Regions from separate parts of the Variovorax sp. ISS6 genome, predicted to be linked through region 1. Evidence: riboswitches for the same ligand, from Rfam matches in the RefSeq annotation. Region 1 holds a riboswitch; each other region holds the start of a gene.

Region 1 (3,270 bases):
TGCGACGTGCTCGCGCAGCTGCTGGCCTCGAACGTGCAGAGCCTGCTGGCGCGCGAGCAGGCAGGCTGGGTCTCGAGCGCGGCGCAGCTGCGCGGCTCGCTGATCGAGGCCGTGCTGCATGCCGAGGACACCTTCAGCGCGCTGATCGGGCTGGCGCGCCCGCTGGCCGATGCCTTCGACGCGCAGGCGGCGATCATCGCAGAGCAGTCGCGGCTGCATGTGGAAGGCGACATGCCGCGCGAGGCCGCGGCGGCGCTGATCCAGTGGCTCACCGCGTCGACGAACGGCGACGAGATCGTGGCGCTGCACGAGCGCGAGCGGCTGCCCGAGAACCTGCGTTCGCTGGGCGGCGTGTGGTGCGGCTTTCTCGCGCTGCGCTTCGACGCGATCGACAACGGCTGGCTGGTGCTCGCGCGCAAGGAGCAGGTCGAGACCATCAGCTGGGGCGGCAAGCCCGAGAAGCACTACGTGAGCGGCCCGCTCGGCCCCCGGCTCACGCCGCGCGGCTCCTTCGACGTCTGGAAAGAGACGGTGCGCGACACCAGCGTGCCCTGGGGCACCAACGACCTCGACTTCGCGCGCCAGTTGCGCGACGAGCTGATCCGCGCCAGCGCGGCGCGGCTGGCCGACACCTACAAGGCCCGCACCGAGCTGCTGGCCGTGCTCGGCCACGACCTGCGCGATCCGCTGCAGTCGATCACGATGGCGGCCAAGCTGCTCGAGCGCAGCCTGCCCGACGGCAGCAACGCCGGCGCGCGGCTGGGCCAGCGCATCCAGACATCGAGCAGCCGCATGGCGCGGCTGATCGGCCAGGTGCTCGATGCCTCGCGCCTGCAAAGCGGCATGGGCCTGCAGGTGGTGCCGGCGCAGATCGACCTGGCACGGCTGCTGGAAGACGCGGTCGACGAGTCGCGCACCGCCTACCCCGGCTCGCAGCTCGAGCTGGAGGCGCCCAGCACGCTGCCCGTGCTGGCCGACCCCGACCGCATGGCGCAGCTGGTCGGCAACCTCGTGAGCAATGCGCGCCACCACGGCCTGCCCGGCGAGGCGGTGCGCATCCGGCTCGAGCAGGCCGAAGGGCACGTGGTGTTCAGCGTGGCCAACCGCGCGCCGCCGATCGATGCCGCGCTGGTGCCCGACCTGTTCAGCGCCTTCAAGCGGCGCAGCGTGCCCAACGAGCGCAACAAGGGCGGACTGGGCCTAGGGCTGCACATCGCGCAGGCCATCGTGCGCTCGCACCGCGGCAGCCTCGGCTATGCGCACGACGACGGCTACGTGGTGTTCACCGTGCGGCTGCCACAGACGCCCACGCCCGCCCCCGCGGCCTGAGCTTTTCGCGCCGGGCGGCGCAAGACCCGCTCCTATAATCCGCCCCGCCGGCCGATGCAAACGAAAGCATCACCCAAGCCGGCACGCGCGAAGGTGCGCCGGTTGCAGGACCGGCGTTAAACGGGAAGCAGGTGACGAGCCCTCCAGGGCCCCAGTCCTGCGCTGCCCCCGCAACGGTCGGCGGATTCGCGATTCTCACGGTCGATGCCCTCGCGGGCATCGTCAGTCACTGTGCCCCGGCATGGGAAGGCGAGGATCGCGGCAACGGCGCATCTCCCTGATGCACCGCGGCGCTCCGCAAGCCCGGATACCGGCCTTCGCCTCGTTCGGTCGCTGCGGGAGTGCAGGCAAGCCGTATCGGTCACGCGTGGGCGCGGGGCCGGTCGCTGGCGGGTCCCCTCGGCGTCCGGTTGTTCTCATGGCCCGCGGGAGCGCGGGCTCGAAGGAAACCCTCGTGCGCAACATCTCCCGGCGCGGCCGCGTCAGACCCCACCAAGCCCTCATCGGATCCGGCGTCATGCTGCTCGCCTCGGTCGCTTCGGCGCAGGACGCCGAAGGCTCGCTGCCGCCCACCACCGTCAGCGACCGCAAGACCATCTCCACCGCCACGCGCCAGGAAGCCGACACGCTGCGCCTGCCCTTCGCCACCTATTCGGTCGAACGCGCGCAGCTCGACGCGGTGGGCGCCGTCACGCTCGAGGACACGCTGCGCAGCGTGCCGGGCCTGCAGTACGGCACGCAGGGCAACTACTACTCGCGCTTCGAGACCCGCGGCCTGCGCGACACGCAGGACGTGCTGGTGCTGATGGACGGCGTGCCGCTGCGCCTGCTGCAGGGCAATGCAGACATCACGCTGATCGCGCCCGACCTGGTGGACCGGCTCGAGTTCATCAAGGGCCCGGCCTCGGCGCTCTACGGCAAGAACGCGATCGGCGGCGTGGCGCAGTTCTTCATGAAGCCCGAGCGCGCGGGCGGCAGCCTCACGGCCACCGTCGGCAGCTACGGCCGCCTCGACGGCAGCCTGCGCTACCGCTGGGACTTCGAGCGCGGCAACCTCTATGTGGGCGTGGCCAACAGCGACTACAACGGCTTCCAGCGCGATGCCGGCCGCGCGCAGTCGGCCCTGCTGGTCGGCGGCGATTTCGCCGTCACGCGCCACTGGACCACCGGCTTCCAGCTCTACGACACACGCGTGCGCGGCGACCGCGGCTCGATCGTGCCGCTGGTCAACGGCAAGCCGATCTTCGGCATCACCTCGCGCGACAACTACGGCATTCCCGACTCCTACGTCACGGGCGACTACCAGTCGTTCTCGTGGAAGAACCGCTTCGAGCTCGGCGCCGGCTGGTCGATCAACCACCTGAGCAGCTTCGCGCGCTACAACCGCTTCTTCGCCGGCGGCATCACCATCGTTCCGCCGCCCGCGGCCGTGAGCAAGGGCTATTCCGAGAGCTACACCGCCGACCGCGGCGTCTACCACGAGCTCGCCGCCACGCACCTGATGGCGGGCAAGGGCTGGAGCAACGAGTTCCAGGCCGGCTTCAACCTCGAGCGCGGCTGGCAGGGCCTCGACTCGCCGAGCTTCAGCAACGCGCCCACCTACCGCGGGCCGTTCTACGACATCCCCGTGAGCAACGTGCGCAACGATCCGCGCGGCGTGCGCGGCAGCATCACCTCCTCGCGCTTCGACCAGGAGGTGCGCAGCGTCTACCTGCAGGACCGCTTCGAGTACGGCCCGGTCGGCTTCACGCTGGGCGTGCGCCACGACCGCTTCGAGCAGACCCTCGGCCGCACGGGCACGCAGGTGATCTCGGCGCAGGAAGGCAGCCACACCAGCCCGCGCGCCGGCGTGGACTGGCTGTTCCTGCAGGGCGATGCCTCCTCGCACGCCGTGTTCGCGAACTGGAGCGAAGGCTTCCGGCCGCAGGCGGTGGCGCTCAA
Region 2 (3,270 bases), on a different contig from region 1:
GGTTTGCCGTATTCGCTGAAGCGCTGGTAGAGCGTGGGCGCGCGGAAGGCGGTGCCGGCCGAGGCGGTCACGCGCAGCTTCGGCGTGATCGCGAAGCCGTAGGCGGCGCTGCCGGTGGTCTTGCCGCCGAACTCGCTGTCGTCGTCGTGGCGCACGTTGAGCTGCAACGAGTGCGGGCCCTGCACGAAGCCGTAGCCGAGCGAGACCGCGTCCTGCGAGCGCTTGCGCGCCAGGCCCTTGTCGGTGCTGCTGGTGGGGGCGTTCTCGAGCCGGTCCTCGCGGCGTTCGAGCGCGGCCGTCACCAGGTGCGGACCGAAGCGCAGTTCGTTCTGGAACAGGTAGCCGCGCAGCCGGGTCTCGGTGCGGTAGTACGAGGGCATGGTGCTGTAGACCGACTGCGAATCGGTCACCTGCAGCCGGGTGCTGTAGACCTCGTTCCATTGCGCCGACCAGGTCAGGCCGGCGGTGCGCAGCCGGTTGCGGCTCTGGTCGTCGAGGTAGTAGGCCGGCGGCTTGCTGCCGGACTTGGCGGCGTCGTAGTGCGCCTTGGTATCGCTCGACAGCGCGGTGGCCTCGAGCCGCTGGCCGGGCGCGATCTGCCAGCCCAGGCGCACGTTGCCCGAGGTGGTGTTGTAGCCGTCGCGGTCGGGGCTGGTGAAGCCGTCCTTGGGCAGCGTGCGCTTCTCGAGCGGCTGGATGTTGAAGCCGCGGCTTTCCTCGTGCGCCACGCCGAACGAATAGTCGAAGGCGTTGGCCTTGCCGCTGATCGCCGCCTCGGTGCGGAACAGGCCGTGGCTGCCGACACCCACGCCGATCGAGGGCGACACCCCCTCCTCGCCGCGCTTGGTGAACAGCTGGATCACGCCGCCGATGGCGTCGGAGCCGTAGACCGCGGCGGCCGGGCCGCGCAAGACCTCGATGCGGTCGATCTGCGCCAGCGGGATGCTCTCCCAGGCCGCGCCGCCGGTGGCCTGCGAGTCCACGCGCACGCCGTCGATGTAGACGGCGGTGAAGCGCGTCTCGGCGCCGCGGATGTAGACGCTGGTCGAGTTGCCGACGCCGCCGTTGCGCACGATCTGGATGCCGGCCTGGCGCGCGAGCACGTCGGCCACGCCGGTGGAACCGCTGCGCTCGATGGTCTCGCGGTCGATCACCGAGACATCGGCCACCAGGTCCGACAGCGGCTGCGCGGTGCGGTTGGCCGTGACCACGGTCTCGCCGAGCGCGCCGGCCGGAGTCTGGGCCGAGGCCGCCAGCGGCAACTGGGCCAGCAGCAGGCCGCCGAAGGCCGGCACCAGGGCCAGCGGCAGGCCGGCCAGGCGCATGCCGATGCGGGACGCGGGAATGCGAGCGCGCGAACGGCGCGAGAAGGAAACGCAGGAAATCATGGAGTGAGCGAACGAACGTCTATGCCCCTTGCCGGCCTCCCCGCCGGCGCCCGGGGCGCCATTGGTCCGTGCCTGCATCGACGAAGCGAAGAGCATGCGCGAACCGCCTTGTTGGCCGGTATCCGGGCTGGCAGACCGGCCCTCGCCGCCTTCCCAGGCGCCTGTTTCAGGGCGCCCAGTGGCTCGTGTGGAGAGGGTGGCGCCTTGCGGCGCCGTCTGCTTGACCGTTGCGGGGGCAGCGCAGGCGGCTTCGGTGCCGGCGCGCGGCCGGTCCCTTCACTCCTGCTTCCCGTTGAACCGCGGCGCGTGAACCACGCCGCAGGCACCAACGGGCGAGATTCTAGGCGTTGCGCCGCGCGCCTTAAGTCGAAAGTTGCGTGCGCCCGACGCTCGCCGCGTCCCGCGCACTAACATCGACGGGCTATGGGATGCCATCACCACCACCCCGCATGACCCTGCGTTCCTCGCCATTGCTGCGCCTGCGCTCCGCCCTGCAGCGCCTGTTCGGCGTATCGGGCTGGCAATCGATGCTGCTGTGGTCCATCGTCGCCGGCCTGCTCGGCACGCTCGCGACCGAGGGCTTCCGCGCCGCGCTGCGCGGCTTCGAGCACGTCGTGCTCGGCCCCGGCGACAGCCTGGTCGCGATGGCGCGCGCGCTGCCGTGGTGGGCGCGCATCGCCTTCCCCGCCGTGGGCGGCCTCGTGGCCGGCGGCCTGCTCGTGCTCGCGAAGCGCGTGGCGGTGCGCAGTGCCACCTCCAACTACATGGAGGCGATCGTGCTCGGCGACGGCCGCATCCCGGTGGCGCAGACGCTGGTGCGCAGCGCCTCCTCGCTCGTGAGCATCGGCACCGGCGGCTCGATCGGCCGCGAGGGCTCGATGGTGCAGCTCGCCGCGCTGGCCGCCTCGCTGCTGGGCCGGGTGTTCCGCTTCCCGGTCGAGCGGCTGCGCCTGCTCGTGGCCTGCGGCGCGGCGGCCGGCCTCACGGCCGCGTACAACGCGCCGATCGCGGGCGCCTTCTTCGTCGCCGAGATCGTGCTGGGCTCGATCGTGATGGAGAGCGTGGGCCCGATCCTGATCGCGGCGGTGGTCGCCAACATCGTGATGCGCGCCCTGCCCGGCTACCAGCCGCCCTACCAGATGCCGGTGTTCCCCGAGCTGCATGGCGCGGAGATCCCGCTGTTCGCGCTGCTCGGCGTGCTGCTGGGCTTCGCGGCCGCGGGCTTCCTGCGCGCGCTGCAGGGCAGCCGGGCGCTGTTCGCGCGGCTGCCGTTCGCGCTGCCGTGGCGGCTCGCGCTCGGCGGGCTCGCGATGGGGCTGGTGTCGGTGCCCTGGCCCGAGGTCTGGGGCAATGGCTACAGCGTGGTCAACGCGGTGCTGCACACGCCCTGGACCTGGACCCTGATCGCCATGGTGCTCGCGGCCAAGCTGGTCGCCACGCTGGCCACGGCCGGCTCGGGCGCGGTGGGCGGCGTGTTCACGCCGGCGCTGTTCTTCGGCTGCATGGTGGGCGCGCTGTTCGGCCATGCCGCGCAGGCGCTGTGGCCGCATGCGGTGTCGGCCCCCTACGCCTATGCGGTGGTCGGCATGGGCGCCTTTCTCGCGGGGGCCACGCAGGCGCCGCTGATGGCGATCCTCATGATCTTCGAGATGACGCTCAACTACCAGGTGATGCTGCCGCTGATGCTGGCCGGCGTGATCGCCTATTTCGTCGCGCGCTCGGCCAACGCCGGCTCGATGTACGAGATCACGCTGCGCCGGCGCGAGCAGCAGGACGAGCAGCTGCGGCTGCGCTCGCTGCACATCCGCGACCTGGTGCAGCCGGCGCAGACGGTGGTCGGCCCCGAGGCCGATCGCGAGGCGATGAGCCGGCTGTTCCTGCA
Region 3 (3,270 bases), on a different contig from region 1:
GCGCGCCGGCCTGAGCGCTTTTTCTAGAGGTCCTCGATCACCAGCATGCGATAGCGCTGGGCGATCGAGTACGGCACCGTGCGCACCACGTCCATCAGGCGTTCGGCGTCTTCCTGTTCCTCGGTGCGTACCAGCAGCGCCGTGTGGCCCTCGCGCGCGAGCTTGGTGTAGGCGCGAACGGTCGCGCCGTCGGTGCCGGCCGAGGGCAGGGGGTTGTCGGCCTCCTTCACGGTCGGGGTGATCTCGGCCAGCACGGTGGCGGGCGGCAGCAGGTAGACGTCGTCGCCGCTCACGCCCTGTTCGATGAGCTGGCGGCCGATCCGGTCGGCGTCCTCCGCGCTCGGGAACATCACCATCGAGTAGCCGGTGGGATAGAACGCGCCGCCGATGCTCGATGTCATCCGCGATTCCAGGCTGAACTGCTTCATGGGGGCCTCCTGTGTGTCTTGGCTGGCTGCTGATCCGCTTCGAAACTAGGCCGCGCACCGGCGCTCGCATGTAGGAGAAGCCCGGGAGCTGGGAACGGTGGGCGCCAACGCCCGTCGCAGGAAGCCCACAGGGTTTTCGCCGGCGGTGAACGTGATCGAGTACACGCGCGTTGTGACAGGGCGTGTCCACGATCCCGGCGGCGCGCCCCCATCATCGCCAACGCCCACCTTCCAGAGCTTCGCGTGAACACCATCCCCGCCACCCTGTCGCCGTCGCCCCGCAACCTCGCGCTGACCGTCCACGAGCTGGAGCCCGGCGAGTTCTACTGGGTGCTGATGGAGGCGGTCGACGATGCCGCGGGCGAGGGCGCGGTGCATTCCTACCTGCCGCTCGAGGCGGCCATCGAGCCGCACACCAGCTATTCGAACGCGCTGGTGGCCGGCGTCAGCGTGCTGCGCCGGCTGTTCGGCACCGAAGGCCCCGGCCGGGCGCAGGACACCCGCACGCCCGACGAGCCCGCGCGCACCCGCTCCCTATAATTCCCGCCGTTCGGTGCGGCCATTCTTCCGAGGAAGGAAGGACGCACCGGCACCACGGTTCGAAGGTGCCCCGCCAGCCATGCATGCCATGGCCAAGGGGTTAAACGGGAAGCAGGTGCGACGCGCCGGTTCACGGATCGACGCCTCCATTCCTGCGCTGCCCCCGCAACGGTCAGCGGATCTGGACGTCCTCACGCCATGCCCCCAGGGCATCGGCAGCCACTGCGCCCCCAAGGCGTGGGAAGGCGAGGGCTTCCGCAACGGCGCTGCAGTATCGACTGCGCGCCGCTGCGCTCCGCGAGCCCGGATACCGGCCTTCGTCACCGCCTCGGACGCTGCGGGAGTGCGTGTCCGGGCCGCCGGCCGGCGAAGCGCTCGCTTTACCCGCCGCCGGTCCCGGCCATCGATCGACCTCCCGCCGCGTCCACGTTCGGTCAGAGAGCCTGCGGGGACGCGGGCCGGAGGAGAAGTCACATGGATCACGCATCGCCGCCAGGCGATCGCAGGGGCGCGGCCGGCCGCCGCCCGCACCGCCACCGGGGTCGCCCGGCCACCCGCCGCCTCGGCGGCATGTCCGCCGCCATCGGCCTGGCCTTCGGGGCCGGCAGCGGCTTCGCGCAGCAGGCCGCCACCAGCCTGCCGCCGGTGCAGGTCGAGGCCGGCGCCCAGGGCGCGCTGTCGCTCGCCGAGCCCACGCAGACCGGCAGCCGCCTCGGCCTCACGCCGCTCGAGACGACCGCCAGCATCGAGGTGCTGACCGGCGAGACCATCCGCGCGCGCGGCGACGTCTCCGTCATCGAGGCCGCCACCCGCGCCACCGGCATCACCGGCGCGCCCTCGCCGGGCAACGGCAGCACCTCGATGGCCGCACGCGGCTTCTCGGGCCATGGCTCGGTGATGCAGCTGTTCGACGGCACGCGGCTGTTCGCGGGCGCGGGCACCGTCACCTTCCCGTTCGACACCTGGTCGGTCGACCGCATCGAGGTGCTGCGCGGCGCGGCCTCGGTCATGTATGGCGAAGGCGCGATCGGCGGCGCGATCAACGTGGTGCCCAAGAAGCCCACGCGCGGACCGATCCACAACGAGGCGCTGCTGAGCTACGGCTCCGACGCCACGCGCCAGGCCGCCTTCGGCAGCGGCGGCGCGATCAACGACAAGCTTTCGTACCGCTTCGACATCAGCCACCGCGCCACCCACGGCTTCATGGCGCGCGGCGAGGGCGAGAGCCTGGCCGTCGGTGGCGCGCTGCGCCTGGACGTCTCGCCCGAGCTGCAGTTCACCCTGTCGCACGACGAGGGCCGCCAGTCGCCGCAGCGCTACCAGGGCGTGCCGCTGATCGACGGGCGCCTCGACGGCCGGACCCTGCGCCAGAACTACAACGTCGACGACGCCGAGCTCAAGTACGACGACAAGTGGACGCGCCTCGACGCGCTGTGGACGCCCAGCGATGCCGTCACCGTGCACAACCAGCTCTACCGGCTCGCGAGCCAGCGCCACTGGCGCAACAGCGAGACCTACACCTTCAATGCCGCCACGCGCCGCGTGACGCGCGGCGACTACCTCGAGATCGGCCACGACCAGGAGCAGGTCGGCAACCGCACCGACGCCACCTTCCGGCACGAACTGCTCGGCATGAAGAACCAGGTACTGGTGGGCTTCGACATGAACCGCATCGACTTCCTGAACTCGAGCGACTCGCCCTACGGCGGCCGCTCGGTGGTCGACCCCTTCGTCTTCCTGCCCGGCTACTACCAGTCGCCGTCGCCCTACCTGCCGCGCTACCGGACCCGCACCAGCACCTACGCCGTGTTCGCCGAGGACAAGCTGGCCTTCGACGAGCGCTGGTCGCTGGTCGCCAGCCTGCGCTGGGACCATGCCAAGGTGGCGCGCACCGACCTGGCCAACGCGGCCAACAGCCTCACGAAGACCTTCGAGTACGCCACCGGCCGCATCGGCGCGGTGTATGCGCCCGATGCCTCGCAGTCCTTCTATGCGCAGCTGGCGCATGCGGCCGATCCGCTGACCTCGCTGATCAGCACCTCGACCACGCAGGCGCCGTTCGACCTCAGCACCGGCAACCAGGTCGAGGTCGGCTACAAGCGCCAGCTGGCCGACAACCGCGGCGCCTGGACCGTGGCCGCCTACCGCATCGAGAAGAAGAAGCTGCTGTCGCGCGACCAGAACAACCCCAGCGTCTTGCAGCAGGTCGGCAAGCAGTCGTCCGAGGGCATCGAGGCCACGCTCGACCTCGCTCTGACCCCGACGCTGCAGCTAGAGGCCAATGCGGCCAGGCTGCGCGCGC

The links. A riboswitch is a leader RNA that binds a small molecule or an ion and turns the genes downstream of it on or off. The one in region 1 is predicted to bind cobalamin.
Region 2: linked by a shared signal. The riboswitch ahead of AC1HIL_RS21870 (TonB-dependent receptor domain-containing protein) and the one ahead of AC1HIL_RS35540 (TonB-dependent siderophore receptor) in region 1 are both predicted to bind cobalamin.
Region 3: linked by a shared signal. The riboswitch ahead of AC1HIL_RS15835 (TonB-dependent receptor) and the one ahead of AC1HIL_RS35540 (TonB-dependent siderophore receptor) in region 1 are both predicted to bind cobalamin.

Annotation. Positions count from the first base shown of each region.
Region 1 is NZ_JAWRZC010000002.1:844,047-847,316, forward strand. Features, by position in the region: gene AC1HIL_RS35535 (ATP-binding protein) at 1-1,329, shown strand, start outside; cobalamin riboswitch at 1,404-1,662, shown strand; gene AC1HIL_RS35540 (TonB-dependent siderophore receptor) at 1,847-3,270, shown strand, end outside.
Region 2 is NZ_JAWRZC010000001.1:4,708,200-4,711,469, forward strand. Features, by position in the region: gene AC1HIL_RS21870 (TonB-dependent receptor domain-containing protein) at 1-1,388, opposite strand, end outside; cobalamin riboswitch at 1,485-1,732, opposite strand; gene AC1HIL_RS21875 (ClcB-like voltage-gated chloride channel protein) at 1,838-3,270, shown strand, end outside.
Region 3 is NZ_JAWRZC010000001.1:3,441,963-3,445,232, forward strand. Features, by position in the region: gene AC1HIL_RS15820 (cation:proton antiporter domain-containing protein) at 1-14, shown strand, start outside; gene AC1HIL_RS15825 (hypothetical protein) at 24-428, opposite strand; gene AC1HIL_RS15830 (hypothetical protein) at 672-968, shown strand; cobalamin riboswitch at 1,016-1,301, shown strand; gene AC1HIL_RS15835 (TonB-dependent receptor) at 1,539-3,270, shown strand, end outside.